DNA from 2 places in the Caproicibacterium sp. XB2 genome. Region 2 is predicted to be linked to the other one. Evidence: predicted binding sites of a transcription regulator. Region 2 holds the regulator's gene; the other holds the start of a gene.
What was found. The regulator LexA, encoded in region 2, represses DNA repair genes until DNA is damaged. The targets are predictions, from matches to a motif close to CNAACANNTGTTNG.
Positions count from the first base shown of each region.

Region 1: dinB (DNA polymerase IV) is a predicted target of LexA. The motif match lies at 12,103-12,116, and genes of this name have one in related genera.

Region 1 covers NZ_CP173227.1:1,396,958-1,413,395, reverse strand. The annotation lists gene ACIHKT_RS07110 (ABC transporter permease) at 1-524, shown strand, start outside; gene lepB (signal peptidase I) at 558-1,160, shown strand; gene ACIHKT_RS07100 (glutamine synthetase III) at 1,268-3,361, opposite strand; tRNA gene ACIHKT_RS07095 (tRNA-Leu) at 3,706-3,792, opposite strand; gene ACIHKT_RS07090 (bacterial transcriptional activator domain-containing protein) at 4,023-5,288, shown strand; gene ACIHKT_RS07085 (gamma carbonic anhydrase family protein) at 5,282-5,764, shown strand; gene ACIHKT_RS07080 (NAD(P)/FAD-dependent oxidoreductase) at 5,860-6,723, shown strand; gene ACIHKT_RS07075 (4Fe-4S binding protein) at 6,944-7,807, shown strand; gene ACIHKT_RS07070 (ABC transporter substrate-binding protein) at 7,911-8,915, shown strand; gene ACIHKT_RS07065 (FecCD family ABC transporter permease) at 8,863-9,897, shown strand; gene ACIHKT_RS07060 (ABC transporter ATP-binding protein) at 9,890-10,642, shown strand; gene dinB (DNA polymerase IV) at 10,820-12,067, opposite strand; gene ACIHKT_RS07050 (4Fe-4S dicluster domain-containing protein) at 12,380-13,885, shown strand; gene mutY (A/G-specific adenine glycosylase) at 13,986-15,083, shown strand; gene ACIHKT_RS07040 (NYN domain-containing protein) at 15,116-15,877, shown strand; gene ACIHKT_RS07035 (polysaccharide deacetylase family protein) at 16,104-16,438, shown strand, end outside.
Region 2 covers NZ_CP173227.1:244,623-261,060, reverse strand. The annotation lists gene ilvA (threonine ammonia-lyase) at 1-793, opposite strand, end outside; gene ilvN (acetolactate synthase small subunit) at 868-1,359, opposite strand; gene ilvB (biosynthetic-type acetolactate synthase large subunit) at 1,391-3,055, opposite strand; T-box leader at 3,138-3,380, opposite strand; gene thrS (threonine--tRNA ligase) at 3,518-5,428, opposite strand; gene rny (ribonuclease Y) at 6,213-7,769, shown strand; gene ACIHKT_RS01160 (TIGR00282 family metallophosphoesterase) at 7,860-8,627, shown strand; gene ACIHKT_RS01155 (DAK2 domain-containing protein) at 8,820-10,490, shown strand; gene recG (ATP-dependent DNA helicase RecG) at 10,514-12,520, shown strand; gene ACIHKT_RS01145 (hypothetical protein) at 12,547-12,858, shown strand; gene cytX (putative hydroxymethylpyrimidine transporter CytX) at 12,918-14,090, opposite strand; gene thiD (bifunctional hydroxymethylpyrimidine kinase/phosphomethylpyrimidine kinase) at 14,087-14,896, opposite strand; TPP riboswitch at 15,072-15,178, opposite strand; gene lexA (transcriptional repressor LexA) at 15,306-15,899, opposite strand; gene ACIHKT_RS01125 (M23 family metallopeptidase) at 16,232-16,438, shown strand, end outside.

The sequences.
Region 1 (16,438 bases), 850 kb from region 2:
TGATTGTTGTGCTGATGACAGCCTGTGTCACAGCGGCCAGCAGCTTTGTCGGGGAGAAAGAGCGCGGAACGATTGAAACCTTGTTCCTTACACCGCTGACTACACGAGAGATTTTTCGGGCCAAAGTGTTGGGATGCACGGCGCTGTCCGTGGTTGCTTCGCTGATTTCCTTCATTTTATATGCCATTGTAATGTCAGTGGGGGATATTCTGCTGGGCGTGACTGCATTTTGGGCGGACCCCAGCTGGGCTGTGATGTTTTTCCTGCTGACACCGATTCTCATTCTGTTTGGGGTGTTGTTTATGGTACTGGTTTCCGGGCGCAGCCATAGCTTTCGGGAATCGGTGCAGATATGCGGCTATGTGCTGCTGCCGCTGACGCTGTTGTATGTCGGGCAGTTTTCCGGATTCTTCCGGATGAATGCCGGGCACTATATCCTGCTCAGCGTATTCCTCGCGGTTATGGATTGTATCTTATGGAAAGTGACAATGGCACATTTTACGCTGGAAAAAATGCTGGGTTAAAAATTTTGGTACAGAACAAAAGGAGAGTAAAGAATGCAGCCCGATGAAAAAGAAACAGCCGTTTCCGCTGCCGCTGATGATGTACCGCAGACGCCGGACGCACAGCCGGAACAGGAGTCAGCCCATCCTGACCATAAAATAACAGGTGTTCTGTCGTGGATTATGACTATGGGCATTACGGTTGCAGCGGTTCTGCTGGTTTGCACCTTTATTGCGCGGCCTGGCCGCGTTAGCGGCAATAGTATGCAGAATACCTGCCATGACGGCGATTTTGTTATCCTGTGGGAGCTGAACTATCAGCCGCAGCATGGGGATATTGTTGTGGTAAACAGCAACAATGCGCTTGGGGACAACCTGATTAAACGAGTCATCGGCGTGGGTGGTGATCACATTGTGGTTTCCAACGGCGTGGTTATTCGCAACGGCCAGCGCCTGCAGGAATCCTATGTGAAAGAACAGACGTGGTCCGGCCCCAATGTGGATATTACTGTCCCCAAAGGACAAATGTTTCTTATGGGTGACAACCGGAACCATTCAGCGGACAGCCGCTATATCGGAACGGTCAGTGACAATATCATTGTCGGCAAAGTGACAGTGCGCCTTTTTCCCTTTAACGCCATTCGTACATTTCAGTAGAATAGAAAGCGAAAAGCCGGCAGCGTGCCGGTTTTTTTAATGCTCACTTTTCAGAGAAAAATAAAAGCCGGCACTCCGGAGAGGTTCCGGAACGCCGGCAAATTTGATTAGACATGATAGATGAGGTCGGCGTAGGTGGGGAACGGCCAGTAAGAAGCGCCGGTTAAGGTTTCCATCTTGTCCGCATCGGTGCGCAGGGCGTCCATAGTGGGCAGAACCGTCTCTTTGTAAGCGCGTGCGCTTTCCTCAAAGTCAGTAATGGCAGCAGCGGCGCTGACGTTTTCTTTCAGCTCCTCTGTTTCATCATACACGCTGGCGCTCAGTTCACTCAGCTTTGTTACACGGTCATATTCCACGTGACAGTTCATTTTGGGGTTTAGGGCCTTTTTGTGGGTAAAAGCAAGGCTCAGGTCATCCATGTACTTTTCAACTGCCGGTAGAATTTGCTTATTGGCCATGTCAATCATGGTCAGTGCCTCGATGTTCAGCGTTTTGCTGTAGTTTTCCATAGACACTTCATAGCGGGAGTGCATCTCGCTTTCCGTGAAGATGTGGTGTTTGGCAAAGAGCTTTACATTCTTTTTGTCCAGAAAATGCGGCATAGCATCAACTGTGGTTTTCAGGTTCAGCAGGCCGCGCTTTTCAGCTTCCGCAACCCAGGAATCTGTGTAGCTATCACCATTGAAAACGATGCGCTTGTGTTCTTTAATGGTTTTGCGCACCAGTGTGTCGAGGTCCTTCCGGAAGTCTTTGCTCTTTTCCAGTTTGTCGGCAAACTGCTCCAGTTCTTCGGCGACGATGGTATTCAGCGCGACATTCGGGCCGGAAATGGAAACCGCGGAACCCAGCATACGGAATTCGAATTTATTTCCGGTAAAAGCAAAGGGAGAGGTACGGTTGCGGTCCGTGCTGTCCTTGGGGAAGCGCGGCAGGGTATGTACGCCGACTTTTAGGATTTCCTTGTCCTTCTGGCTGTATGGCTTGCCCTGTTCCAGGCACTTCAGAATTTCCGTGAGCTCGTCGCCGAGGAAGATGCTGATGATAGCCGGTGGGGCTTCGTTTGCGCCCAGACGGTGGTCATTTCCGGGGCTGGCAACCGAAATGCGCAGCAGGTCCTGATACTCATCTACTGCTTTAATGACGGCAACGAGGAACAAAAGGAACTGTGCGTTCTCCATCGGGGAATCACCGGGCTCCAGCAGATTTGTGCCGGTATCGGTGGATAGAGACCAGTTGTTGTGCTTGCCGGAACCGTTGACGCCCTCGAAGGGTTTTTCGTGCAGCAAGCAGTACATTCCATGGCGCTCCGCCACCTTCTTCATGGCTTCCATGGTCAGCTGATTATGATCCGCCGCAACGTTGGTATTGCTAAAGATGGGTGCCAGTTCGTGCTGTGCGGGGGCAACCTCGTTGTGTTCGGTTTTGGCCAGTACGCCCAGTTTCCACAGTTCATTGTCGAGGTCCCTCATAAAGGAGGCAACTTTCAGCTTGATGCTGCCAAAATAGTGGTCCTCCAGTTCCTGGCCGCGCGGCGGGCGAGCACCAAACAGGGTGCGGCCGGTCAGCACGAGGTCCTCACGTTGATTGTATAGGTTCCGGTCGATGAGAAAATATTCCTGTTCCGGACCGACGGTGGAATTGACCTGCTGTGTCTTTGTGTCACCAAACAGGCGCAGAATGCGCAGCGCCTGTTTGTTCAGTGCTTCCATAGAGCGTAGCAGCGGTGTCTTTTTGTCCAGTGCCTCACCGGTGTAGGAACAAAAGACCGTAGGAATATACAGCGTTTTGTCCTTGACAAACGCAAAGCTGGTTGGGTCCCATGCGGTGTAGCCGCGTGCCTCAAAGGTTGCGCGCAGGCCGCCGGAGGGGAAGGAGCTTGCGTCCGGTTCACCACGGACCAGTTCCTTGCCGGAAAACTCCATCAAGACAGAGCCGTCACCGGCAGGGGAGATGAAGCTGTCATGCTTTTCGGCGGTAATGCCGGTCATGGGCTGAAACCAGTGGGTAAAGTGGGTGCATCCTTTTTCCAGTGCCCAGTCCTTCATGGCGCTGGCCACAGTGTTGGCGATGTTGATGTTCAGGCTTTTTCCTTCCTGAATGGTGTTTTCCAGCGCCTTAAATGTTTCACGCGGAAGCCGTTCCTGCATGGTTCGTTCGTCAAAGACCATACTCCCAAAAATTTCCGGTACGCTTGCTGCCATTGTTTCAATCCCTCCAAAAAGTTAATAAAAAAAGCGCAGCGGTTCAAAAACCGCAGCGCCATCGCTGTTATGCCTTGCATTATAGGCCTGCACCGAGCGTTTGTCAATAGAATCTTCTTGTTTTGCAGCAGAAGACTTAAGGATTGTCATTCTCGTTTACTGCACTTGAAAAAATGAAGCGGAAAACTGACAAATATGCAGGAGGTATATATGAATATGCAGAAATGTGGGAAAAAGCGTCGGCACTACAGGTGCACCGCTTATTCGCTGCCGCGCCGGTCTGTTTGACCGCGCGGCATAAAAAAGAGAGTGCACACGTTCAATACGCGTACACTCTTCCACTTTGGTGCCGGTGGTGGGGGTCGAACCCACACGTCATTGCTGACAACGGATTTTGAGTCCGTCTCGTCTGCCAATTCCAACACACCGGCGTTGTTTTTTATTATACCGCAGAGCAACAGAATTTGCAAGCTTTTTGTAAATGAATAAAAAAACAGCGGTCATTCTGCAATGAAAAGAACGCCATTTTTTTGGCAGAATGATAATTGAAAAAATTTTTACAGCATGATAAAATATAAGGAAATTATGGAAATTACGACAAATTTTCAAGGAGAGAAGGCGGCTTCCTCTGAGATATCACAGGATTTTAGGAGGAACCAATATGACAGGACAGCATAAAATTGTTGCAGAAGCACATCTGATGGGAAATTTTTCTCTTACAATCGGGGAAAAGACAATTTCCTGTAAAAAGCGCCGCCCTACTCTGGTATGGCTGTTGCTGGCTATTTTGCTTTATTCACATGAAAAGCCTTTACAGGAAGATGAGCTGATACGGGCGCTGTGGAAATATGAAGTAGACGGTACGGACACAATGAATGCACTGAAAAATTTGGTGTACCGTACACGGGAGCTGCTGTGCCATTCCTTTGGCAGTGAGGCTGGAAAATATATTTTGTTTGACTGTGGCACATACTGCTGGAGCCCGGCACTGGAAACGCACACGGATGTCGACCACTTTCAGCGATTAAATCAAGTCATTCGCATGACGCATTCCGTCACCGAAAAAGGCCAACTCTGCAAAGAAGCAATGCATCTGTATGCAGGTCCGTTTCTGCCCGGCGTGGAACGGTCAACAGACGTACAGGCTATTCGTCATAAACTGGAGGACCGGTATGCGGAATGTACCGCTGCCATGTGCGGTGTGCTGGAACAGCAGAACCAAACGGACAACCTGCCGGAATTCTGCCTGGAGGCACTGAAGCGGGCACCCCTCAACCTGCAGCTGCACCGCCTGACCATTTTCTGTTACCTAAAGGCAGAACGATATTCTGAGGCACTGTCCTATTATAATCAGGTGACGGCTCTGTTTTACCGGGAGAAGGGACAGGACATTTCTCCGGAACTGCGCGACCTTTACCGCCTGATTTCTAAAAATTTCCGACACGCGCCTATGGATATTTCCTCTATCCGCGATGAGCTGCAGGAGCCTTCCCAAATACAAAGTGCCTATTTCTGCGATTTTGAGGCATTTCGCAATCTGTACCGTGTCGATGCCCGTGTCTGTATGCTTAGTCATCAGCCGGCGACCATTGTACTGATGACGCTTGCCAAAACGGACGGTTCGCTGCCGGAACGGGTCAGTGTTATCCGCGAACAAAATGCACTGAAGTCAGCTGCGATGTCTTCTCTGCGCAGTGGTGATGTCATTACTTCCTACAGTGATACGCAGTTTTTGCTTTTATTGCCGCAGACCAATTTGCAGCAGGCGGGGAAGGCTGTTGAAAAAATTCTGAAAAGCTACCATAAACTTTGCCGAAATAAATATCTGCAGGTTCTTCATAAAATGATGCCGGTGAAAGCTGCTCCGCAGGTAGCATCATCTGAGCCGGCAGAAACAAATGAGAGAGAAGATTCTAAGAAATGCTGAATGAAAAAAAGCCGGTTTTGGCACAGGGCGCTGTTGTAACGGGAAACGTTACATTTGGAAAAGACTGTTCAGTTTGGTATAATACAGTTATACGCGGCGATACGGCCCCCATTTCAGTTGGAGAAGGAACGAACATTCAGGACTGCTGTGTCCTGCATGTGGATGAAGGAAGGCCGCTGTACCTAGGAAACGGCGTGACCGTTGGCCATGGTGCTATTCTGCACGGGTGCACTGTAGGTGACAACACAGTCATCGGCATGGGTGCTGTTTTGCTGAACGGCGCCTCCGTTGGAAAGAACTCGATTGTTGCGGCGGGTGCACTGGTGTCGCAGGACCACACATTTCCGGACGGTGTCTTGCTGATGGGCTGCCCGGCAAAGGTAAAACGTGCGCTGACAGAGGAAGAGATTGCAGAAAATCGCCATAATGCGGAACATTATATACAGCAGTCGAAAATCCAGCTGTCGGTGGACTGATATTCTTTACAATTTATGATAAAATAAAATAGAATAAAATAAAGGATACACGCCGGCAGACGCTGCTGAACAGCCGCCGGGCATAGGAGGACAAAATGGAGCAACTGGATACTGCCATTGTTGGGGCCGGACCTGCGGGAATTTCTGCGGCACTCAATGCAAAAATCAGGGGACTGTCCTTTGTATTGTTTGGCAGTCCGGACCACAGTGGGAAAGTCGCCCGGTCGGAACAGATACAAAATTATCCCGGTTTCCCGAATGTTTCGGGACAGCAGCTGACGCAGGCATTCGCGCGTCAGCTGGAGAATATGGATATTGCTGTTACAAAGGAACGTGTTACATCAGTGTACAATATGGGAAATTCCTTCATGCTGCTGGCAGATGAACAGAAAGAGTACACGGCGAAGACGGTCATTTTAGCAATGGGCATGAATGCCGCGGTACAGCTGCCCGGAGAAAAGGATTTTTTGGGGCGCGGCGTCAGTTACTGCGCAACCTGTGACGGAAACTTGTACCGCGGCAAAACGATTGCCGTTGTTTGTGATACACCTGCCATGGAAACAGAAGTGGAGTTCCTTGCGGGGCTGGCTGGAAAGATGTACTATCTGCCGCTGTTCCAGACATCACAGTTTCAGAGGCCCAATGTGGAACGGCTTTCTGCGAAAATCCGAAAAATTACAGGGGACAGCCGTGTGACGGGGCTGGAACTGACAGATGGAAGCAGCCTGCCGGTGGATGGCATCTTTTTCTTAAAACAGGCGCTTCCTCCAATGGCACTTCTGCAGGGACTAAAAATGCAGGACCGACATATTGCGGTGGACCGGCAGATGCGTACCAATGTTTCAGGCTGTTTTGCTGCGGGTGACTGCACCGGCCGGCCGTACCAAATTGCAAAAGCCGTAGGAGAGGGAAACACCGCTCTGCACGCTGTGCTGGAGGACCTTGCCGGCCGCGGATAATTACGAAAAGCCTTTATTCCTGCCTGTTTTCCAAATGCGGGCAGGATTTTTTTATGAGTAGGCGAAGAACAGGCTGCTAAAAACATCCTTGCTATTTTCGACAATATGGCTTATGATTTCATTGTCGAGGGCAGAAGTCTGTTCGTTTTCCAAAGACTTCTGCAGTAAAAAATAATATTGGTCATATTAGGATGACCGATGGCGAAGGAGGACACAAACAATGAACGTTGATTATGCAGCATTGAAAAAAGACGGCTTTATGCTCCAAAAACAGAAAGACTGCTTTTCTATGCGGCTGCATACCTCAGGCGGATATTTGTCTATTGAGCAGATGAAAACGATTTATGGAATTGCCGAGCGGTACGGAAAGGGCTATGTTCACCTCACTTCCCGCCAAGGAGTAGAAATTCCATTTATTAAACTGCAGGACATTGCGGCTGTCCGCAAAGAACTGCAGGAAGGCGGCATGGAACAGGGTGCCTGCGGTCCCCGTGTGCGCACCATTACTGCCTGTCAGGGCAGCACGGTTTGCCCGAACGGCCTAATTGATACACAGAAACTGGCTAAGAAACTGGACGAGCGCTATTACTGCCGTGACCTGCCCCATAAATTTAAGATTGGTATTACGGGCTGCTGCAATAACTGCCTGAAAACGGAAGAAAATGACCTTGGCATTAAGGGCTGTTTGATTCCATCATGGAATGAGCAGGACTGTATCTACTGTGGTGCCTGTGCAAAGGTCTGCCCTAATCAGTGCATTGCGGTTGACAAGGAAGCCAAAATGGTTACGATTGACCGGGACAAGTGCAGAAAGTGCGGCAAATGCGTCCGGTCCTGCCCGAAAAAGGCGTGGACAGGAAAAGTAGGTTACCAGTTGAACTTTGGCGGCACATTCGGGAACCACTTCCGCAAGGGCCAGCAGCTGCTGCCAATTTTGTACAGTGAGGAGCAGGTCATTCGGGCGGCGGATGCGGCACTCGATTATTTTCAGAAAAACGGCCGGCCGCATGAGCGCCTTGCCCTGATGCTGGAACGCGTCGGAACGGACGGCTTGGTTGAAACGCTGCAGGAAGCAGTGCGGTAAAATCTATTTGCAGACAAGAATAGAAGAAAGAAAAGTGCACGGAAAGCAGATGCTGCTTTTTGCGGCACTTTCCTTTTATGGGGAAAAGAGAGGACTGGGTGTTTTGCGTATCAAAATCTTTACACGGGCCATGTGCGGTGTGCTGGCGGCAGCGCTCCTTGCCGGATGTGGTACGGCGGCTGCTTCATCTGCAGTTTCTTCCTCGGCAGCACCGGTGAAAAGTGCTGTGTCAGCGGATAGCTCCACACAGCGGATAGTCACGTTTCAGGACGCTCTTGGCTATACCGTTTCCGTAAAGTCGTGGAAACGGGTGGTGGCGGCTTACGGCAGCTTTGCAGAAACATGGAAATTGGCGGGTGGCAGCGTGGTGGGCGTGACCAGCGATGCCATAGAAGAAAAACGAGTGCAAAAGACGGACGGTCTGCAGGTCGTCGGTTCGGTCGAAAAGCCAAATCTTGAAAAAATTTTGGCAGCTTCACCGGACTTTGTCCTTCTTTCGGCCAGCCTGCCGGAACATACTAAGCTGCACGCTGCTTTGACGAAAGCGGGTATCCCGCACGCTTATTTTCGTGTGGAAACCTTTACAGATTATCTTTCTATGCTGCAGCAGCTTTGCAGCATGACCGGCCGGTCGGACCTTTACCACAAAAACGGGCTGGAGGTACAGGAACATATACAGAAAATCATCCACACCGTGCAGGGCCAGCCCAAGCCGACGGCACTTCTTATCCGAGCCTATTCAACCAATGCAACGGTCAAAGGGGAAAACTCCATGACAGGCGCCATGCTGAAAGACTTGGGCGCGGTGAACGTTGCCACGAACCACAAAAACTTGTTGGAAAATCTGAGTATGGAGTCCATTCTGTCTGCCAATCCGGATTTCATTTTTACAGTAACTATGGGGAAGAGTGACGCAAAGGCGCAGGCGCACCTAAAGCAGACGCTGCAGTCAAACCCCGGCTGGGCAAGCCTTTCGGCTGTCAAGAATAAGCGGTATTATCAGCTGCCGAAGGACCTGTTCCACTATAAACCAAATGACCGCTGGGGGGAAAGCTATGCCTATCTCGCAAAAATCCTCTACCCGAAACTCGCGTCCCAAATCTCATAACCGAACAGCGCTGCTGCTGATGGCTGTCGCCGCCGCGGCTGCAGTACTGCTGAGCTTGTGCTGCGGCAGTCAGCCTTATTCCCTGCAGCAGATGATTTTCGCGGTGTCCCACCGGGATACGGACAGCACAGTGTGGCAGGTCCTTGTCAATGTACGTGTACCGCGTACGCTTGCGGCGGGACTGGCGGGATGTGCCCTGGCGGTTGCTGGTGCGGTCATTCAGGCAGTTCTCAACAACGCCATGGCAAGCCCAAATGTGATTGGCATCAATGCAGGCGCAGGCTTTTTTGGCCTGTTGGCGGCGGTATTTGCTCCGCCGGCGATGGGACTGGTGCCCATTTCCTCTTTTTTGGGTGCCTTTTGTACGGCTCTTTTTATCTATGCGCTGGCTGTTCGTGCGGCCTTTTCCCGTACAGTGCTGATATTGGCGGGCATTGCGGTGGGCAGTATGCTGACAGCGGGCATTAACACCATTACCCTGCTGGAACCGAACGCAGTGGCCAGCTCCAGCAGCTTTATGCTGGGCGGCTTTTCCGGTGTTGCACTGGAAAATGTTCAATCCGCTTTCTTTTATATTCTGGTAGGATTGCTGCTGGCCGGATTCCTTGCGGAAAATTTAGATGTACTGCAGCTGGGGGAGGAAAGTGCCGCTAGCCTGGGGCTAAATGTACAGCGGACACGCTTTCTTGCCATCTTGGCGGCGGCTTTGCTGGCAGGTGCCGCGGTCAGTTTCGCGGGCCTGTTAAGCTTTGTGGGCCTTTTGGTGCCGCATATTGTTCGGCGCTTGGTGGGCGGCCGGAATGTCTGGGTGCTGCCGGCCTGTGCGCTGTCCGGAACAGCGTTTGTGCTGCTGTGTGATACACTGGCGCGGGTGATATTTGCGCCTTTTGAATTCCCAGTGGGAATTATCCTGTCGCTGCTGGGTGGTCCGTTTTTTCTCAGCCTGCTGCTGCGGCACAGAAAGGGCCGATTGTATGATTGATTTTTGTCACGCAAAAGTGGGGTATCCGGAGCGGGCAGTTTTGTCCGACCTCACCTTTTCCATACCGAAAGGACAAATTACATCACTGATCGGGCCGAATGGCTGCGGCAAAACCACTTTGCTGCGGACCATCGCCCGTCAGCTGCCGCCGCTTGATGGCAGCATTACGCTGGGTGGACGCCTGCTGTCCGACTTCAGCCGGAACGAGTTTGCCCGCACGGTTTCTTATCTGCCGCAGGTGCGCAGGCTGCCTGCCATTACGGTCCGGCAGCTGGTCAGTCACGGACGCTTTCCGTACCTCGGTTTTTCCCGCAGAATGCGGGAAAAAGACCGGGAGGCAGTGGATACCGCCATGCGGGAAACCGGCATTTTTAAGTGGGCCGACCGTGACCTGCGGGAACTTTCCGGCGGAGAAAGGCAGCGGGTGTATGTCGCTATGGCACTGGCACAGGATACAGATATTATTCTGCTGGATGAGCCAACCACATATTTGGACCTGCACCGTCAGTTTGAACTGCTGGGCCTTTTGACAGAGCTGAACCGACGGGGCAAAACGATTGTTATGGTTCTGCACGAACTGTCATTGGTTCTGCGGTACAGTCATCAGGTTGCACTGCTGTTCAATGGACGGCTGGAAGACTTCGATACACCGGAAGCACTGGTGAAGTCTGGGCAGATTGACCGTGTCTTTGGGGTGCATACCTGCAGGGTCGGGGACGGTTATTTTTTTACACCGAATTTATAAAAAAGCTCCTGCCGCTGGCGGGAGCTTTTTTGTGTAAAGAGATCGGCAGAATAATTCTTTCTATCTGCAAATAACGGAATTTTATTTTTATGAATAACGCATAAAAAAGGCAAAAATAAAATTGACATTTCAGCAGTAATCCTCTATGATAAAAGAGTAGGATCAGAAGAGAAAAAGTCAATTCTTCTTTTCTGCGGCAGGTGGCAGGGCACAGATGCTCCCGGAGGAGGTGCCGCTCAGCTGTGTGTCTTCCAACAGGACCGCAGGCTGTACACAGGCATTCCCGTAGCGCTTTTTCAGGCCGTCCAATGTGGCGTCCAGATTTTCAGCGCGCATTCGTTTCTTTTCGTCCCGGAACAGGCTAGTTTGTATGTTCTGTCCTGCCGGCAGCAGATCCGAAACCGTAATGCCCACACTGCGCACTGGCAGCGACCAGTGATAGTTTGAGCAGAAGAGCTGGTAGGCGCTTTCGGCAATTTCACGGGTGATGTTGGTATACTGCGGACAGGTGTGCTGTCGGGTAAATGTGTGCAGGTGCGTGTCGCGTACGCTGATGGAAACCGTGCGTGCAGAAAATCCCTGTTCCCGCAGGCGATGAGCAACGCTGTCCGCGAGAACCAGAAAAACGACTTTCACGTCTGTATTGCAGGTTAGGTCACGCGGGGTTGTGGTGGAGTTGCCGATGGATTTAACGGCGGAACGGCTTCCCCAGCGTTCCACAGGGGACGTGTCCAGTCCGTTGGCATAGCTCCACAGCAGCGGCCCGCTTTTTCCGAAGCGTGCCTGCAGTACTTTCGGCGGCATGGCCGCCAGGTCACCGATGGTGTGCACACCGTATTCCAGCAGTTTTTGCTGGGTGGCTCGGCCGACAAACAGCAGGTTGCTGACCGGCAGCGGCCAGATTCGGCTTTTCCAGTTGTCTCGCAGAAAGGCCGTGGTGGCATTTGGCTTCTTGTAATCACTGCCCAGCTTGGCGAAAACTTTGTTCCAGCTGACACCGACGCTGACGGTAATGCCCAGTTCCTGATGAACGCGGCACCGCAGTTCGTCTGCCAGCCGGACACCCTCCCGCGGAGAGGAAACGCTGCCGGTCACATCCAGCCACGCTTCATCCAGACCAAATGGTTCTACCATATCGGTATACTGCAGGTAAAGCTGCCTTGCACGGTCGGAAAATTTTCGGTACAGTGCAAAACGCGGCGGCAGCACAGCAAGATCCGGACACTTTCGACGTGCCTGCCACAGTGCTTCACCGGTCTTTATGCCGCAGTCCTTAGCTGGCTGGTTTTTGGTCAAAATGATGCCGTGCCGTCGCCGGGGGTCGCCGCCCACCGCAAAGGGGCGGTTCCGCAGCTCCGGATGGTACAGCATTTCTACAGAGGCATAGAAACAGTTACAGTCACTATGCAGGATGATACGATCCAAACTGAGTTCCTCCTTTTTTCAGAGCAAAGGACATTAGAACAAACGTTTCACACTTATCATAACACAAGAGGGGCGGTTCGGCAATCCCTTTTGTGGGGACCAACATGGTGAAAATATGTTATTTTTTATAAAGAATGCCTTCAAAATCATCCGGCTTTTAAAAAAGTAAATTTTTAAAGACAAATGCCTCTGCATTTGTTATAATAAAAACAAAGGAATGTGATAGAAGCATACTCGCTGTATAAAACGGCTTTTCCTGTGCTGTCTTTCAGCTTTTCAAGTTTATTAAAAAAGGAGAATATATCAATGGCTATTAGAGGCATACACTCACCTGTTACCGATATCCGCCGCAAGGTCTTTACTGAGGTGGCACGTCTTGCTTATGAGGGTGGAGATTATTCGCGTATCGAAGAACTCCCTTATAAAATTGTCCCTGGAAATGATGCCAGCTACCGTACCAGTGTCTTTTTGGAGCGTGCCATTGTCGGTGAACGTCTGCGGCTTGCCATCGGCCTGCCGCTGCGTCCAGCGGACCAGCATGCCCCCATTTCGGACGGCATTGTGGAAAGTGCGATTGCAGAGAAGTACTATGACCCGCCGCTGGTGAACGTGATCAAGTTTGCCTGCAACGCCTGCCCGGAAAAATCCGTTCATATTACAGAAATGTGCCAGAACTGTCTGGACCACCCCTGCCGGGAAGTCTGCCCCCGTCACGCTATCAGCGGTGAAAACGGAAAGAGTGTTATCGACCAAGAACTCTGTGTAAAGTGCGGCCGGTGCGTCAACGTGTGCCCGTACCATGCTATCATCCATATAGAGCGCCCGTGTGCGGCGGCCTGCGGCATGAACGCTATTTCTTCCGATGAGTACGGCCATGCAACCATCGACTATGACAAGTGTGTTTCCTGCGGCCAGTGCCTGGTCAGCTGCCCGTTCGGCGCTATTTCGGACAAGGGTCAGATTTTCCAGGTTATCCACGCTATTAAAGAAGAGGGCGAGATTTACGCCGCAATCGCACCGGCCTTTGTCGGACAGTTTGGTCCGGAAATGACACCGGAAAAACTGCGTGCTTCGTTCCAAAAGCTTGGTTTCACCGATGTGGCAGAAGTTGCGGTCGGCGCTGACCTCTGTACACTGGAGGAAGCGCATGATTTCCTCGACAAGGTTCCGGAGAAACTGCCATTCCTCGCAACCTCCTGCTGCCCGGCGTGGTCGGTTATGGCAAAGAAGGAATTCCCGCAATTCGCTCCCCGCATTTCTATGGCGCTTACGCCAATGGTCCTGACAGCACGCCTGCTGAAAAAAGAGCATCCGAACTGCAAGGTGGTCTTTGTTGGCCCCTGTGCCGCAAAGAAGCTGGAAGCCAGCCGCCGCTCTATCCGCAGTGATGTCGACTTTGTGTTGACGTTTGAGGAAGTCATGGGTATGTTCGAGGCGCGCGGCGTCGATTTGGTCGCGGCACTGCCGGACAGCCAGCTGAACGAAGGCACAGCGGCCGGCCGTGGATTTGCTGTCAGCGGCGGTGTGGCTAAGGCTGTTGTAGATGTTATTAAGAAGATTGACCCGGACCGTGACATAAAGGTACAGGCGGCACAGGGACTGCGGGAATGCCGCCAGATGCTACGCGTGGCAAAGGCCGGTAAATACGACGGCTATCTGCTGGAAGGCATGGCATGCCCCGGCGGCTGTGTAGCTGGTGCGGGAACACTGCAGCCCGTTGCAAAGTCTTCTGTACAGGTAAAGCAGTATGCCAGTAAGGCAGACAAAAAGAACGCATTGGAAAGCCCCTACGAAGATATTGCGGACAAGCTGGACTGAGTTTTCTGCATCATCTGTACACAAGAAAAAACAAAAGTGCCTTGTCCGGCAGTGCCGGCGGGGCACTTTTTTAGAGGCAAAGGAGGACAAAAACGGCAGAATGCAGAAAATGAAACGAATTGTACAGCCGCTGCTTAGGTGGTTCCAGCGGAATGCACGGGACCTGCCGTGGCGGCATCATCCCACACCGTACCGAGTCTGGATATCCGAAATTATGCTGCAGCAGACACGTGTGGAAGCGGTAAAAGGATATTTTGAGCGCTTTTTGAAGGCGGCACCGGATATTCCTTCCCTGGCGGCACTTCCGGAGGAACGGCTGCTGAAGCTGTGGGAAGGGCTGGGCTATTATTCCCGCGCCCGTAACCTGCAGAAAGCGGCAAAGGTAGCTGTCGAAAAATACGGTGGACGATTGCCTGCTTCCTATCCGGAACTGCTGACACTGCCGGGAATTGGTCCCTATACTGCCGGTGCCATTGCGTCCATTGCGTTTCACCTGCCGGTTCCGGCGGTGGACGGCAATGTCCTGCGGGTGTGGATGCGTTTGACAGCGGACAGTGCCGATATTTCGGACCCCACCGTCAAGCGCTGCGTAGAAGCGGGCGTTCAGGCAATTCTGCCGGAAGAGCACAGCGGTGATTTTAATCAGGCAATGATGGAACTGGGTGCCACTGTTTGTGTACCGAATGCGCCGCCAAAGTGTGAAAGCTGTCCGCTGGCGGAGCTGTGTGCGGCACATACTGCCGGCGGAGAACAGCAGTATCCGGTGAAGAAGCCAAAGCCGCCGCGCCGAATAGAACAGCGGACACTTTTTTTGCTGCAGCAGGGGGGACGTTTGGCACTGCGCCGCCGGCCGCCAAGGGGACTGCTGGCTTCCATGTGGGAACTGCCCAGCGAGAATGGTGCGCTGGACCAGCGGCAGGCGGTGCAGGCTGTGCGTGCGATGGGGTTGGAGCCGGTCCGTCTGCTTCCGCTTCCGCCGGCTAAACATATTTTCACCCATATCGAGTGGCACATGACGGGCTGGCGTGTCCTGCTGGCTCCGCCTGTATCGGCGCCGGACCTTGTGTGGGCCAGTATAGAAGAACTGCGGGAACGCTATCCGCTTCCCAGTGCTTTCCGTCCCTATCTCAACGCTTTTTTGGAAAAAACAGAGCAGAGCGGGGACACAAATGCATATTCCGCACAGCGGAAACAATAAAATAAAAGAGTGTGTTAAAAAGGAGGAAAGCTATGCAAGATGAAAAAAGGTTCGCTGTCCTTATCGACGCGGACAATGTTTCGGGCAAATATGTCCGATATATTCTGGATGAAATCAGCAACAATGGTGTTGCAACGTATAAGCGCATTTACGGGGACTGGACAAAGCCTTCCCTCGCTTCCTGGAAAAATGTGCTGCTGGAGAATTCTATTATTCCGTTTCAGCAGTACGGCTATACAGCAGGGAAGAGTTCGACCGATTCGGCCATGATTATTGACGCGATGGATATTCTGTATTCCGGTCATGTGGATGGTTTTTGTTTGGTTTCCAGCGACAGCGACTTTACCCGTTTGGCGGCCCGCCTGCGGGAGGGCGGAATGGTTGTAATCGGCATGGGCGAAAAAAAGACACCGGCGCCCTTTATTGCGGCGTGCAACAAATTCCGCTATTTGGAAGTGCTGGAGCAGCAGGCGGAAGAGAATGAAAAAGCCTCGGATGCTCCGACCAAACCGGAAATGGTGCCGCCGGACAAAATTATTAACAGCATCTATAATATGGTGCGGGATAACGCCGATGAGGACGGCCGTGTGCTGATTGGCGATGTAGGAAATATGTTGGTGCGCCGCTATCCGGATTTTGATGTGCGAAACTACGGCTTTAAAAAGCTGAGCCAGTTTATCGGTTCCCTGGATATGTTTGATGTTGTTAGTGTGCTGGCAGAAAACGGCCGCAACCGCATTTATTATGTTATGGAAAAATCCATTCCCCGCCGGAAACCGAAGATACATGTGTGACCGGTGCGAAAACAAATTTTTTATTGCCGCGAGTAACAAATCTTTAACTGGTATTTTATTCTGGTCCGCTTTATAATGAGTATGTACACATACGTTCCAGAAAATGTTCATTCATGGGTAAATTCCCCTGTAAGCAAAGCAACCATTTTCCGGACAGATGAAAACAGCCTGCCCATTTTGACGGCAGATGCGCTGTACAACGCAAAAAGGAAGTAGAGTAGAGAAAATGTCAGAGAGAAAAAAAGTGAGTGCGGTCGAGCGGCAGAAAAAGCGCACAAGACGCCACGCCGCAATTGTTCTAATCTGTATTGTATTGGTTGCGGCGCTTGCCGGTGGTACTTATGGAATTACCCGTCTGTTGGTGCACCCGAAAACGGGAACAGCAGTGTCTTCCTCTGCCGTTTCCAAGGCGTCCACTGCGAAAGATTCTTCCACCTCGGCTTCTTCTGCTGCGGCTGCTTCTTCCGCACAGGCCTTTGAGGTCAACAAGACTGGCCTGACGGGATATCAGGCGCTGTATCCGGACCTGTATGCAAAGACAAAGGTTGGTCAGTGGAAAGA
Region 2 (16,438 bases):
TCAGTGCCAGCACAGCGGCGGCAATTTCGTCGTCCGTGACGGTCACCACTTTATCCACATACTTTTTACACAGGGAATAAGTCAGGCCGCCGGGGCACTTCACCGCAATGCCGTCCGCAAAGGTACGTACCCCCTCCAGCTCTTCCGGCTTGCCGTCTTTCAGCGACTGCACCATGCCGGGTGCACCGGCCGCCTGCACGCCATACACTTTGCAGTTCGGGCTCAACGACTTCACCGTAAAAGCGATTCCGGAAAGCAGCCCGCCACCGCCGACCGGCACAATTACCGCGTCCATATCCGGCAGCTGTTCCAAAAGTTCAAGCCCAATTGTACCCTGCCCCGCAATGACGTCCGGGTCATCAAAAGGATGAATCAGTGTGCGGCCGCTCTCCTTCTGCAGCTCAACCGCTTTGTTGTGCGCGTCGTCATACACACCGGGCACCAGGCAGACCTGCGCACCGTAGCGTTTGGTCGCTTCTACCTTACTGATAGGTGCCGTTGCCGGAATACAGATAAGCGCATCAATGCCGTTGTGCGCGGCGGCAAGGGCCACGCCCTGCGCATGGTTGCCGGCAGAGCAGGCGATAACGCCCTTCTTTTTCTCCTCTTCGTTCAGCTGACTGATTTTATAGTAGGCACCGCGCACCTTAAAGGAACCTGTCACCTGTAAGTTCTCGGTTTTCAGATAAACCTGGCAGCCATCGGAAAGTTCTGGTGCCGGAAGCAGGTCGGTTTTACGGGCTACTTCTTTCAGTACAAAAGCTGCATGGTAAACTTTGTCAAGCGTCAGCATATCGTGCCTTCTTTCAGTATCGTCTTATTTATTTTAAATAAATGATAAATGTATAATCAGTTTTAAACTCATTTCTATTTCTGCATGGCCATGGAGCCGGTCCGCAGAATCTGCAGCACCCCATAGGGATTGGCAAGCTGAATAAAGGAGTTTATCGTACCAGCATCACCGGTCAGTTCCAAAATCATAGATTCCGGTTCCACATCCAAAATATTGGCATGGAACACACTGGCAAGTTCCACCAGCTTTTCGCCGTTCTGCGCCGTCCGGTGTACTTTCATCAGCAGGTGTTCCCGAATGACGGCTCTTTCCCGCTGCAAAACCGTTACATTCACCACATCCACTAATTTACTAACCTGTTTATCCACCTGCCTTACAATGCGGTCATCGCCGGACACAACAATTAAAATGCGGGAATAATCGGTGTCCTCCGTCTGGCAGGCAACAATGGAAAGAATGTTGTAGCAGCGGCGGCTGAAAAGTCCAGAAATGCGCAGCAACACACCTGGATTGTTTTTCGCCAAAATAGACAATACATATTCTTTCTCATTTCCATCTTCATACATAGCCTTGCTCACACTCCTTTCAGTAAACTCCTTACATCTCCAGCATTGGGTTCTCCACGCTGGCACCAGCCGGCACCATCGGCAGGACATTGACATCACGGTCTACCCAGCAATCCACCAGTACCGGTCCTTTTTCTGCCAGTGCCTGTTTCAGGACCGGTTCAATCTCTTCATTGTTATGAATGCGGTATGCCTTCACGCCAAACGCTTCGGCCAGCTTGCAAAAGTCGGTGTTGGTGTCCAGCATCGTCTGCGAAAAGCGACTGCCGTAAAACAGTTTCTGCCACTGCCGGACCATTCCCAACACAGAGTTGTTTATCAGCAGTTCCACCACCGGCAGCTGATAATGTGCCGCTGTCGCAAGCTCCACACAGTTCATATGCAGGCCGCCGTCGCCCGCAATATTGACTACTTTTCGGTCTGGATTTGCCGCCTGTGCGCCCAGCGCCGCGCCAAGTCCGTAGCCCATAGTGCCCAGCCCGCCGGAAGAAAGGAACTGACGCGGCTGACGGAATTTATAGAACTGTGCTGTCCACATCTGGTGCTGCCCTACTTCTGTCGAGATAATCGCGTTGGAATCGGTCAGACGGTCCAGCGTTTCAATGATATCCTTGGGAGCAGCGCCGGACGCGGCGGTCTGTGTCAGCGGATACTGTTTCTGCCACACCGCGACCTGCTGCATCCATTCAGGGTGCTCCTTCTGCGGCAGCAAGGCCAGCAGACTCCGCAGCACTTCAAGAGCATCGCCCTCCACCCGCAGGTCCACTTCTATATTTTTGCTGAACTCCGCAGCATCAATATCGATTTGCAGAATGGGGCAGTGCCGTGCAAACAGGCCCGCATTGCACAGAACCCGGTCCGAAAAGCGGGTGCCAACCGCCACAAACAGGTCACAGTTGTGCAGCGCCTCCGCGCTGGTTTTGGTGCCATGCATACCCAGCATTCCCATGTAGCGGGGGTCGTGTGCGTCAAAGGCCCCCTGTGCCATCAGGGATTCACTCACCGGTGCGTCCAGCCGTTTGGCAAAGGTCCGCGCTTCTTCCGCGGCACCGGACGTAATGACGCCGCCGCCCAGGTACAGGAACGGCCGCTTGCTTTTGTCTAACATCTGTGCCGCCTGCTGCAAACATTCTTCCGAAGGAGATGGCGGCGGCGCAAGCGGCAGCGGCTGCTGCTTTTGGTATTCATACTTCTGCCCGGTTACATCTTTTGGAATATCCACCAGCACCGGCCCCGGTCTGCCGGACTGTGCAATCTGGAACGCCTGCCGCAGGGTATCCGCCAAGTCTTCAATATGTTTAACCAGGAAATTATGCTTTGTCACCGGCATGGTAATACCGGTAATGTCCACTTCCTGAAAAGAGTCCAGCCCAAGCAGGTCTACATTGACGTTTCCGGTAATTGCGACCATTGGCACACTGTCCATATATGCGGTTGCAATTCCTGTAACCAAATTTGTGGCGCCCGGCCCGGAAGTGGCAATACACACGCCTACCCGTCCGGTAGAACGTGCATAGCCGTCCGCAGCATGGGCAGCTCCCTGTTCATGTGCCGTGCGGATATGCCAGATACGATCCTGATACTCATACAGCGCATCATATATATTCAGCACAGCCCCGCCCGGATAGCCGAATACTGTATCCACGTTCTGTTCCAGCAGACATTCCATAATAATCTGTGCACCAGTCAGCAACATTTTTACTCTCCTCCATTTCTTATGTTTGTCGGGCTTTTGTGTCTGACCGCGGCAGACAAAAAGCTCCCGCTCCGACCATTTGGCCAGAGACGGGAGCGAAAGCTCTTCCGTGGTACCACTCTGCTTCACCGCTTGCGCGGCCTCATGCACATCCAGCAATGTGCTTTCCAATAACGGGGAAAACCGGGCATGTCTACTGTTCCAATACGGAATTTCAGCCGCCTGCTCCAGGGTGATTGACCACACATATTCCCGCCGCCTCACACCAGCCGGCGGCTCTCTGCAGGGAATGTCCTGTGTGGGCTGTCCCTTTCACTGCAATTACAGAAAATTCAATTTTTATCATTTTACTCGTTTAAAGCAGAAATGTCAAACCCCTTTCCTAAATTTTTTAAAAAAGGAAACGGGTATACGCCTGCGCGCATACCCGCTCTTTTTCCGCTTTATCCGGACCTTATAAAATCAGTCCAGCGCTTTGTCTGCTACTTCTTTCTGTACACGCGTAATGAAGGCTTCCAGGGACATACTGCCAAGGTCGCCCGCCTTGCGGTGACGTACAGAAACATTCCCAGCTTCCGCTTCTTTATCGCCGATGACCAGCATATACGGCGTCTTCTGCATTTGTGCTTCACGAATTTTGTAGCCAATCTTCTCGTTGCGGCCATCAACCTCTACACGCAGGCCGGCTGCTTCCAGTGCATCACACAGCTTGTGCGCATACTCCTGATGGCGTTCTGCAATAGGCAGGACCTGTACCTGCACAGGAGAAAGCCAAACTGGGAATGCACCGGCAAAGTGTTCGGTAAGGATACCGATGAAACGTTCAATGGAGCCAAAGACTACACGGTGCAGCATAATCGGGCGGTGTTTCTGTCCGTCTGCGCCGGTATATTCCAACTCGAAGCGTTCCGGCAGCTGGAAGTCCAGCTGAATGGTACCGCACTGCCAGGTACGGCCAAGGCAGTCTGTCAGATGGAAGTCGAGCTTCGGGCCGTAGAAAGCACCGTCGCCTTCGTTGACATCATAATCATAGCCCATCCCGGTTACTGCTTCACGCAGAATGCGTGTCGCGTCGTCCCAAGTCTTTTCATCGCCCATGTGGTCTTCCGGCATTGTGGAAAGTTCAATGTGATACGGGAAGCCAAAGGTTTTATAGACACTGTCAATCAGACGGACAACGCCCTGAATTTCACTCTTCATCTGTTCCGGTGCCATAAAGATATGCGCATCATCCTGGTGGAAGCAGCGTACACGCATCAAACCGTGCAGTGCGCCGGACAGTTCATGGCGGTGCACCAGTCCGATTTCACCAAGACGGAGCGGCAGGTCCTTATAGGAACGCATCTGTGTCTTATAAACCAGCATACCGCCGGGGCAGTTCATCGGCTTAATCGCATAATCTTCGCCGTCAATGACGGTTGTATACATATTATCTTTATAATGTGCCCAATGGCCGCTGCGTTCCCACAGCTTACGGCTGAGGATAACCGGTGTGGAAATCTCCTGATAGCCGGCCTTTTTGTGCACATCCCGCCAGTAGTCCAGCAGCAGGTTGCGCAGGACAACCCCCTTCGGCAGGAAGAACGGGAAGCCCGGACCCTCCTCCATGAATGTAAATAAGTTCAGTTCACGGCCCAGTTTGCGGTGGTCACGCTTCTTGGCTTCTTCCAACATCTCCACATAGTGGTCCAAGTCCGCCCTTTTGGGGAAAGAAATGCCGTAAACACGCTGCAGCATCTTATTTTTGGCATCGGCACGCCAATAAGCGCCGGTGCAGTTTGTCAGCTTCACTGCCTTAACACAGCCGGTGCTCATCAGGTGCGGGCCGGCACACAGGTCAATATAATCGCCCTGCTTATAGAATGTAATCTTTTCGCCTTTGCCGCTGTGCTCCTGAATCAGCTCCACCTTATAGTCCTGATGGGCGTCCTCCATCATCTTCATGGCTTCTTCCGGTGAAACCTCTACACGTTCCAGCGGAATGTCCTGTTTGATGATTTTTTTCATTTCCGCTTCGATTGCAGTCATATCTTCCGGTGTAAGGGTACGGGGCAGGTCAAAATCATAATAGAAGCCATGGTCAATGGAAGGGCCAATGGCGAACTTTGCCTCTGGGCACAGGTGCTGAACTGCCTGTGCCATAATATGAGAAGTTGTATGCCAATAGGCGCGCTTGCCGTCTTCGTTGTCAAACGTGAGGATTTCCAGCTTGCAGTCTTTGGTCAGCGGGGTGCGCAGGTCTACGACCTTGCCGTCTACGCGGCCAACACAGGCCGCTTTATACAGACCAGGACCGATGCTTTTGGCTACTTCTGCTACTGTGACGCCGGGCTCAAAGGAGCGGACGTCACTTTTCAGTGTGACATTTATCATGATTTTCTCTCCTTACATAAAATTGTGCATTTTTCTGCAGACTGGATGCTGTCGGAAACGGGAAAATAAAAAGCGCCCTGCCCCAAAAACTGGGGCAAGACGCTGTCATCTCGCGGTTCCACCCAGATTACACCTTCCTTTGGAAAAGGACAGGTGCATCTTTTGCGGCAGGTTAACGGCTGCCGGACCGGCGTACTTCTTCAGCACACACTCAGAGGCGGTAACCTTTGTGCTCTTCCTACTGCGAACGTTTTCAGCCACCGGCGCCCGCTCTCTGCTGTAGGAGGAAGCACGGCTCCCTCATCAACGATTTCCGATATTCAGTTTGCCTGTATCATAGCACGTCCCGGAAACCTTGTCAATGGACAATGTACACTTTTTCCCTATCAGCAGTGCACTGGAACAGCATAACCTACAAATTTTGCGAAAGCAGCGAAAGTACCGCTTCTTTTCTTGACAATTAAGCGCTTCTCGTTATACAATTATGAAGTAAATGCATGAATTTGCATTTTGGGACTTATTCCCGTCCCTTTTTAATGACTGACATGATTTTTACGCAGTCTGCCGGCAGGAAGCTGCGGACTGCAAAAGTCCACTGGAAGCACCTGTTTTGCTCCAGCAGATAGAGTGACAGGCAAACCGCCGGGCGCGGCCGGCGTATGGCCCATTTTTATACTGAAATGGGCCGTTTTGCACATTTTTACTCGAAAAAAGAATATTGATTATTTCCACATCTGTATGCAAAGCGGAATGGGCGCTCTCCGGGACAGAGGAGGTGCTCAAAATGAATCCGATCTTAGTAACAGTTATCCTTTGCATTGTCTGTGTGGCTGCAGGCATTGCTGCGGGATTTTTTGCGGGAGAACGCTACCGCAAACATACCGCCGAGCTTGCCATCGGCTCCGCCGAGGAGGAAGCAAAGCGGATTGTCAACGACGCGATTAAATCCGCAGAGGGAAAGAAAAAAGAAGCCGTACTGGAAGGGAAAGACGAACTGCACCGCATGCGCAGCGAAGCCGACCGTGAAATTAACGACCGGCGCAAGGAAATTCAGCGACAGGAACGCCGTGCGCAGCAGAAAGAAGAAAACCTGGACAGAAAGCTTGAATCCCTGGAAAATAAAGAGGATAAGCTGACCAAAAAGAACAAGCAGGCGGAGGACCGCCTGAATGAAGCAGAGGACATTAAAAAGCAGCAGTTGGAAAAGCTGGAGCGTATCTCCGGCTTTACGGCCGAGCAGGCAAAGGAATACCTGCTGAACCACTTTGAGTCCGAGCTAATGCACGAAAAAGCCGTTAAGCTGCGTGACATTGAGCAGCAGACAAAGGACGAAGCGGACAGCACTGCCCGCGAAGTCATCTCCATGGCTATCCAGCGCTGCGCAGCAGACCACGTTTCCGAAGCAACTATTTCGGTTGTTCCGCTGCCGAACGATGAGATGAAAGGCCGCATTATCGGCCGTGAGGGCCGCAACATCCGTACAATCGAAACACTGACAGGTGTTGACCTTATCATTGACGATACACCGGAAGCCATTACCATTTCCAGCTTTGACCCGGTTCGCCGTGAGGTAGCCCGCATCGCGCTGGAGAAACTGATTGCTGACGGGCGCATTCACCCGGCACGCATTGAAGAAACGGTTGAAAAAGCCCGCCGTGAAGTAGATACTTCCATTAAACAAGCTGGTGAAAATGCTGTCCTACAGACAGGCATCACCGGTATTCATCCAGAGCTTATCAAGCTGCTCGGCCGCCTGCGCTACCGCACAAGTTACGGCCAAAACGTACTGGAACATTCCCTGGAAGTGGCTTCTCTTGCCGGCATTATGGCTTCCGAGCTGGGGCTAGACCCAACCATGGCACGCCGTGCCGGTCTGCTGCATGATATCGGCAAAGCGCTTGACCATGAAATGGAAGGCTCCCATGTAGACATCGGTGTAAACGTGGCCCGTAAGTACAAAGAAAGCGAAGCGGTCGTTCACGCAATTGCCGCCCACCATAACGACATTGAGCCAAAGACCGTTATTGCCTGTTTGGTACAGGCTGCTGATGCCATCAGCGCCGCTCGTCCGGGTGCGCGCCGTGAAAATGCAGAAAACTACATTAAGCGTTTGGAAAAGCTGGAGGAAGTTGCATCTTCCTTCGAAGGTGTTGAACGCTGCTATGCGATTCAGGCCGGCCGTGAAATCCGTGTCATTGTAAAACCGGAAGCTATTTCGGACGACCAAATGACCATGCTGGCACACGACATCTGCAAAAAGATTGAGGCTGACCTGGAATATCCGGGCCAAATTAAAGTGAACATCATCCGCGAAAGCCGCGCTGTCGACTACGCGAAATAAGTCCTGCACTGCCGTACCGCATCTCTGCGTTGTGCGGCAGTTTTTTCATGTTATATAAAAACGAACTGCCCGAAAAAGGAGGACCTTATTGTGAATATTCTGGCCATTGGTGATATTGTCGGCAGTGTCGGCTGCCGCTTTCTGCGGTCCAAGTTGCCAACGCTGAAAAAGCTGAAGGCCGTGGATCTGGTCATTGCCAACGGTGAAAACAGTGCCGATGGAAACGGGCTGACGCCCTCTTCCGTGCGCTATCTGCTGGACAGCGGTGTTGACGTGCTGACAGCCGGCAACCACAGCTTCCGCAGAAAGGAAAGCTATGATACCTACGACGAATGCGGCCAGTTGCTGCGTCCGGCTAATTTTCCCGCCGGAGCACCGGGGCACGGCTATATGGTCTATGATATGGGCCGTATTCAGGTTGGAATTTTAAATTTGATGGGCACAGTATATATGGACCCGCTGGACAACCCCTTCTTTACGGCGGACCGCCTGCTGAAAGACACGCCCACCATTACGGTCGTAGATTTTCACGCGGAAGCAACCGGCGAAAAGCGCAGCATGGGCTATTATTTGGATGGAAAAGTCAGCGCCCTGTGGGGCACCCACACCCATGTACAAACCGCAGACGCGTGCATTCTGCCAAAGGGCACCGGTTACATGACCGACCTTGGCATGACCGGCACAGTTAACTCTATTTTGGGCGTAAAGCCGGAACTTACTATCCGCAAAATGCGCAGCCAAATGCCCGTGCGCTTCGACCTAGTACAGCAGGGCCCTTTTAAAATGGACTGCTGTCTGTTTGAAATTGACGACACAACCGGCCGCTGCCAGAGTGTGGAGCCACTGGAACTGCAGTGACCTTTTAAAGTTCCAAAATCCGCAGTATTTCAGCGTTTCCGGCCCAAAAACCACCGCCAATGCACAGGAAGTTTCAGTTGAATCCTTACCCGTTGTATGGTATACTGTAATTAAATAACAGCCTGTAGAAAAGAATAGGTGCAGGGCGCGCTTCCGGCACCTGGATTATAAGGTTTCCAAAGGAGCTTTCTCATGATAAACGGAGCAGAATTGCGAGACGCAATGATTTCCGGCGCAAACAATATTGCGAAGAACCGGAACAGCATTGATAAACTGAATATTTTCCCTGTACCGGACGGCGACACTGGCACAAATATGTCTATGACCATGGCGAATGCTTCTGCTGAACTGCAGAAATCAAAAAGCGAAACCGTTTCTGATGTTGCCCGTACGGCGGCTTCTGGACTGCTGCGCGGCGCGCGCGGAAATTCCGGCGTTATTCTTTCCCTGCTTTTCCGCGGCTTTGCCGATGGCGTAAAAGGGAAAGATACAGTGGACGGTTTGGATATGGTCAGTGCACTGGAAATTGGCGTGGGAGATGCCTACAAAGCCGTCATGAAGCCGACGGAGGGTACCATCCTGACCGTGGCGCGTGTCGCCACAGAAAAGGGCAAAGCTGCCGCCACACTGGACAACGACCCCATCAGTGTGTGGGAAGCTGTCTGCAAAGGTGCGGAAGAAGCGCTGGCCCAGACACCGCAGCTGCTGCCTGTCCTGAAAAAAGCCGGTGTGGTAGATGCCGGCGGCAAAGGTCTGTGCTGCATTCTGGAAGGCATGAGGCGCGTTTTCCATGATGGTGTCATTATCGAAAATGAAGTGGAAGAAAATGTTTCCGCTGACCTGACACAGGACGATGCGTTCCGCAGTGCTGCAGCCGAATTTGATGCGGATATTCGCTTCACCTACTGCACTGAATTTATTGTCAGCCGCACACAGGAACCAACCAAGGACCCAGAGCTGCTGCGCAGCTACCTGCAGACAATCGGCGATTGTGTTGTGGTTGTTTCAGATGATGACATCATTAAAACACATGTACACACGGAACAGCCAAACCGCGCGCTGGAAGCAGCCCTTACCTATGGTCAGCTTTTGACCGTCAAAATTGAAAACATGAAGGAACAGCACCGCAAGGCACAGGAAGCGGACGCCGCCGCCCACGAACAAAAAGCAGAAGAATCGCTGAAGCCTGCGCAGCCGACAGAAGAAGTCGGCTTTGTCACGGTCGCTGCGGGCGACGGCCTGAAGGCGCTGTTTGTGGACCTTGGCTGCACCCATGTGGTAAGCGGTGGCCAGACCATGAACCCCAGCACGGAAGATATTCTGGAAGCTGTTCTGGCCACACCGGCAAAGACGGTTATGGTTCTGCCCAACAACAAGAATATTACTATGGCAGCGGAGCAGGTTGTTCCGCTGGTCAAGGACCGGAAAGTCATGGTGCTGCCTACCCGTACCATTCCGCAGGGCCTTTCAGCTATGCTGGCCTATGACCCTGACACTTCCTGCGAAGTCAACGCTGTAAAGATGATGGAAGCCGCCGGCAACGTAGACACCGGTACTATCACATTCGCCGCCCGTGACAGTGAATTCGGCGGTCACCGCATTAAAAAAGGCGATATTCTCGGTTTGGTGAACGGCAAACTGACTTATATTGAGAAAGATATTGTACACGCCTGCTCGAAACTGACACGCTCCATGGTAACGCACTCCACCGCCTTTATCACCATTATTTACGGCGCGGATATTTCAGAGGAGCAGGCAAATGATGCCTATAACCGTATCAAGAATAAAATCAGTTCCGACATTGAAATAACGCTGGTAAACGGCGGGCAGCCTATCCACTATTTCCTGATTTCTGTTGAATAATGCATTCTTTATTTGCAAAACCGATGATTGAATTAAAAGGCGTCGGCAGTAAGCGCGCGGAACTTTTTCAAAAGCTTGGCGTACCTACTGTCGGCGCTTTGCTGCGTTTATATCCGCGCACCTATGAGGATTGGAGTCAGCCGTACACCATTGCCGACGCACCGCTGGATGTATCTTGTGCTGTGCGTGCCACGGCAGAAAGCGTGGGAGCGCCCGTCTTTTCCCGCAGCGGTCTGATGCTGATTCATGTGTGTGCGTTTGATGAAGATGGCAGTACATTGGACATCGTCTTTTTTAATAACTCTTATATACAAAGCCTCATTCATACCGGCAAAATCTATCTGTTCTATGGAAAGGTGACCATGAGCCGCGGCCGGCGGCAAATGGCAGCCCCCAACTTTGCCGAGGACGGCACCTGTCCGGGTATGCGTCCGATTTACCCGCAGACAAAAGGACTTTCCACCCGTGTGGTAGAAAGTGCTGTGCGGGAAGCGCTGCGGCTGTTGCCGGAAACACTGCGTGACCCCATTCCACCGCAGATACGAAATGAACATTCTTTATGTAAGCTGGGCTTTGCGCTGGAAAATATCCACCAGCCAAAGGACCGGGAAGGCATGGAGGTCGCCCGCCGGCGGCTCGCTTTTGAGGAGCTGTTGGTCCTTCAGCTCGGTCTGCTGTCCATGAAGGGGCGCTCCCGCAAAAAAAGCTCTTTCCGCATAGAGGACAACTGCCTTTCCTCGTTTTGGAAACTGCTCCCCTTCTCCCCGACCGGCGCACAGAAACGGGCCGCAGAGGAAGCCGTGCGGGATATGCAGAGCGGCCTGCCCATGAACCGACTGATTCAAGGGGACGTCGGTTCCGGCAAAACAGCGGTCGCCGCAGCCTGCTGTTTTGTCGTTATCCAAAACGGCATGCAGGCTGTTTTAATGGCCCCAACGGATATTTTGGCACATCAGCATTTCGCATCTCTCTCCTCCCTGCTGGAACCCGCCGGCATTCATGTTGGGCTGCTGACTGGCTCCTTAAAAGCCAAGGAAAAAGGGCAGGTAAAGGCAGCTGCGGCGGACGGCAGCCTGCAGCTGCTGGTTGGCACCCATGCCCTGTTGACTAAAGATGTGCAGTTTCGAAAGCTCGCACTGGTCATTACAGATGAACAGCACCGCTTTGGTGTCGGTCAGCGAGAGGCTCTGGCAGAAAAATCCCAAAATCCACATGTGCTGGTGATGAGTGCCACACCGATTCCGCGCACGCTGGCCCTTATGATTTACGGAGACTTGGACATTTCCATTATTGACGAACTGCCGCCGGGCAGACAGACCATTCAGACCTACTGCATTGACAGCGGTAAACGGATACGTGCACTGCACTTTTTGCAAAAACACGTTCATCGGGGACGGCAGGCCTATATTATCTGTCCTGCTATCGATTCTGACAGCGATAAAGCCAGTGTGGAAACTTACACCTGCCGTCTGCGGCAGGTTCTACCGGACTGCCGCATTGGCAGCCTGCATGGCCGCATGAAAAGCAGCGAAAAGGAAAAAATCATGCAGGATTTCTCCGATGGCTGCATTGATATTCTGGTTTCCACAACTGTTGTGGAGGTTGGCGTAGACGTACCGAACGCGGTGGATATGCTGATTGAAAATGCGGAACAGTATGGTCTGTCCCAGCTTCATCAGCTGCGCGGCAGAGTCGGCCGCGGCAGCTACCAAAGCTACTGTATTTTAATTACCGACGCACAAAATGAAGAGGCCCGCGCACGTATGCGCGTCATGTGCGAAACCAGCAATGGATTTGTCATTGCGGAGCAGGACCTAAAGCTACGCGGTCCAGGCGACTTTTTTGGGCAGCGGCAGCACGGCCTTCCACAGCTGCAAATTGCCGACCTCAACAACGACCTTGACGTCCTAAAAGATGCACAGCAAACCGCCCGCTCCCTTCTGGAGGAAGACCCCGCACTGGAGGCACCAGCGCACCGCGGTCTGCGTGCGGAAGTGCGCCAGCTGTTCCGAAACATCAGTGAAACTTAGCCGTACAGAAAGGAAGTCATATAGGTATGGCAAATATAGACTATCATTCTTTTTGCGCACATTTTAAAGATGGGAAAGACATTCAAGAAGCAGGCTTCTACCTATTCAACGACCAGACCGAAACGGTTTGCTACCTCAAGTTCCTGCCGGAACGCAAAAATCCGTATTGGGTAAACAGTTGTGACGTACCGGACGGCGTATCCTTTCCGAGCCTTGAGGAACTGATGACTTCACGCATTTTTAACCGCAAATCGCTGCAGGAAAACTGGGATAATGTATATATGCTTTCGATAAATGGAATGCACCTGGAAGATTGGCGGGAAACACTGCAAACCTGATAGAACTGCAGAAAAAGGGGCTGCTGCAAAACGAAAACTTTGCAGCAGCCCCTTTCTGTTTAAGCTTTTTGCGTTATTTTTCTCTGCACGCTGCGGGCAGCAACACACAGCAGCAATGTGGCCGCCATATCCGGCAATGTACAGCCGACCGGCGTGTCCACACGCATCAGTACCCGATATAGGATAAATCCGGCCAACCAGACCACCGCATTCAGCACGTCCAGCCTGCTTTCTCCGCAGTTCCATTTCAGCAGGAAGAAATCTGCAATTTGCACCGCAACCATCGGCGCAAATACGGAACCGATTAAGTACAGAAAATCGGTAATATCATCCATCGGGAATAACATCGCGCAGACGGTGCCTACGGCTGTAACCAACATCGCCGCGTGCCTGCCATTTATCTTTTTGGACAGTGACTCCGCAGAAATACCGGCGCTCCATGCGTCAAGAAAGGTGGTCGTCACCGTAGAAAGAATCAAAATCAGCAGTGCCGCAATGCCCAATCCGGCTTTCACCATCATGGCGGCAATGTCTGCCTTTCCCGTTAGAATAGCCGCTCCCATGCCGATAATGTACATCCAGCAGCTGACCATTCCGTATACCACCGTACTGGTCAGCGTTGCGGCAAACGGGTGCTGCGCCTCACGCGTGTAGTCGGAAATCAGAGGCAGCCACGACAGCGGCATGGTGACTGCCAATTCCACCGCTGCGCCAAATGTCAAGTCCCCTTTGACTGCCGGTTCCGCCTGACCATCGCGGAAAATTACAGCACACAGAACAACCGTCAGCACCAGCAGTGCTGCCATGGCAATTTTATTAAGCCAGCCGAGGTTTTCCACACCGACGGCAATCCACACAAGGATAAGGCCGCCGATGACGAGGCACCATACCCATGCGCCGGTGCTAACGACACCGTTCGCAGCCAGCGCCCCGTCGTAAATCATAATTGCAGTCCAGCCCACCAACTGAAGAATATTTAGGAAAGCAAAAAACAAACAGCCGATTCTGCCAAAGCTCATTTGGACCGTGCCCATGGCACTGCGCCCGCTGCGTCCGCCAATCAGTCCAGCAAAGAACAGCATACAGCAGCCAATCAAATGCCCCAAAAGAATCGCCAGCAGTCCTTTTTGGAACCCCAGCGGCGCAAAATAAGTCCCCGTTAGGATTTCCGCAATGGACACGCCTGCGCCAAACCAAATGAGTCCGTTTTGAAAGGTCGAAGTTTTTTTCATCGGCGCGCTTCCTCATAATAGGCCGGCTTTAGGTCAAACGCATGGTCCATAGGACCGCTGCCCGCACCTAAATCCAGCATTGCGGCAAGCGCACCGGAAAGATACGTTTTTGCCTTGCAGACAGATGTATCCAAATCGTATCCTTTCGCAAGGTTCGCCGCAATGGCACTGGACAGCGTACAACCTGTCCCATGCGTGTTGGGGTTATCAATGCGCCTGCCCTCAAACCATTTGTATCCGCCGTCACGGTACAGGAGGTCATTGGCATCGTTCAGCCGATGTCCGCCCTTGCACAGCACCGCACAGGAATAGGTGCTGCCGATAACCGCCGCCGCCTTTTCCATGTCCTGCGGCGAAGTGATTTTTTGTCCGGACAAAACCTCGGCTTCCGGAATGTTTGGTGTCAGTACCGTCGCCAGCGGCAGCAGCTGTTCCTTCAGTATCGCTACAGCGTCATCTGAAATCAGCTTTGCGCCGCTTGTAGCTACCATAACGGGGTCCACCACAATGTTCTCCGCCTTGTAAAACCGCAGACGTTCCGCAATCGTTTCAATCAGCGCAGAAGAAGCGACCATACCAATTTTAACCGCGTCCGGCCGAATATCTGTAAAGACACTGTCAATCTGCTGTGCCAGGAACGACGAACCCACTTCAAAAATCCCCTGCACGCCGGTCGTGTTCTGCGCTGTCAAAGCCGTAATGGCGCTCATGGCAAATACGCCATTCATCGTCATGGTTTTGATATCCGCCTGAATACCGGCGCCACCGCTGGAATCGCTTCCGGCGATTGTTAATGCTGTCCTCATTTGTAATTACCCCTTTCCAGCATTTCATTTTGCGGCAGAAGGTGGTGCCCCCAATCTGCCAGCCGCAAAAGCCAGCCGTGAAAGCGGCGGTCTTTTGCTGGATATCCCATTTTTCTGTTCTGTGGGAACAAAGGCGGGCAAAAAGAAAAGCAGTGCCTGCAAAAGGCGCTGCCACAAACAATTCTTTCTTGTTCCCTACGTTGGCATTACCCAAATCAGGTGAAGGGTCAAAGCACTTTCGCTTACTCTCAGCCCACGTTTGTGAGCTCCCCACATATATTTTTAGTATATCGAATCATTTTCATCTTGTCAAGGCAAGCTGTTTATTGGTATTTCTCGTTGGATTGCTTCCGCGGCATAGAAAAAGCCAGCGCCTAAACAGCGCTGGCTTCTTGTTCAGATATTTTATTTAATAGTTGCGGTAGAGGGCAACCACCTTGCCGAGAATGGCAACTTCTTTGGTGTAAATCGGTTCAAAGTCCGGATTTTCTGGCTGCAGACGCACACGGCCGGGTTCCCGATAAAAGCGTTTAACGGTCGCTTCTCCATCTATCATTGCAATGACGATTTCGCCGTTTTCCGCTTCCGGTGTCTGACGGGCAATGACGATGTCATTATCTAATATGCCGGCATCCCGCATACTTTCTCCATGTACATGCAGGGCAAAATAGACATCATCTTCACTGCGTTTCGCCGGTGCATAGGGCACATGGCCTTCTGTATCCTCCACTGCCAAAATGGGCCGTCCCGCCGCGACCCTGCCGACAATAGGTACCTGCAGCACGGGAACAGAACGACTCTGCCCTGTCAGATGAATGGCCCGGTTCAGACCGGCATCCCGTGTGATAAGGCCCTCTTTTTCCAGTGTTTTTAAATGTGCATGTACGCTGGAAGTCGATTTTAAACCGGTTGCCGCGCAGATTTCCCGCACGGTAGGCGGCAGCCCAGTTTGTAGGCGGCTTTTCAGGTAGTCGTAAACTTTCTGCTGGCTTGCTGTAAGCATATTGTATTTCCTCTTTTCCTTTCGCCGCAAATAAGTATACCATAGAAAGGACAAAATCGCAAACGTTTGTTTGTAAACGGCGTAATGTTGTTATTCTTTATAAAACATTCACATACTATTAACAAATTTTGGGCTATAGCGCTGTATACTGAGTATGTAATCAAGAACAACGGAGCCGCACCGTTCACTTGATGTATGTTCTACCCTCCTCAATATACCCCTCAAGCTATTGAAAAAAACCGGGTGCCGCAGCCCGGTTTTTTTCTGTCTAAACTTCCTGTTTTGGTATATTTTCCTGCCGCAAGGCCATACTAGGGCTGGAGGTGGCAGGATTGAATACACAAGATTATAAAAAGCAGGAAGAACAGGAAAACGGAACAAGCACCGGATATCCATCCGGCGGCACAAACTCATCGCCCGGTAAAAAGCCCCCAAAAGGAAAGAAAGGGTTTTACATTGCACTGGTTATTTGCCTGACGGCAGTTACCGTGGCGGGATGGACAACCTACAGCAGTTTGCACAAGTACAAAAAAAGCACT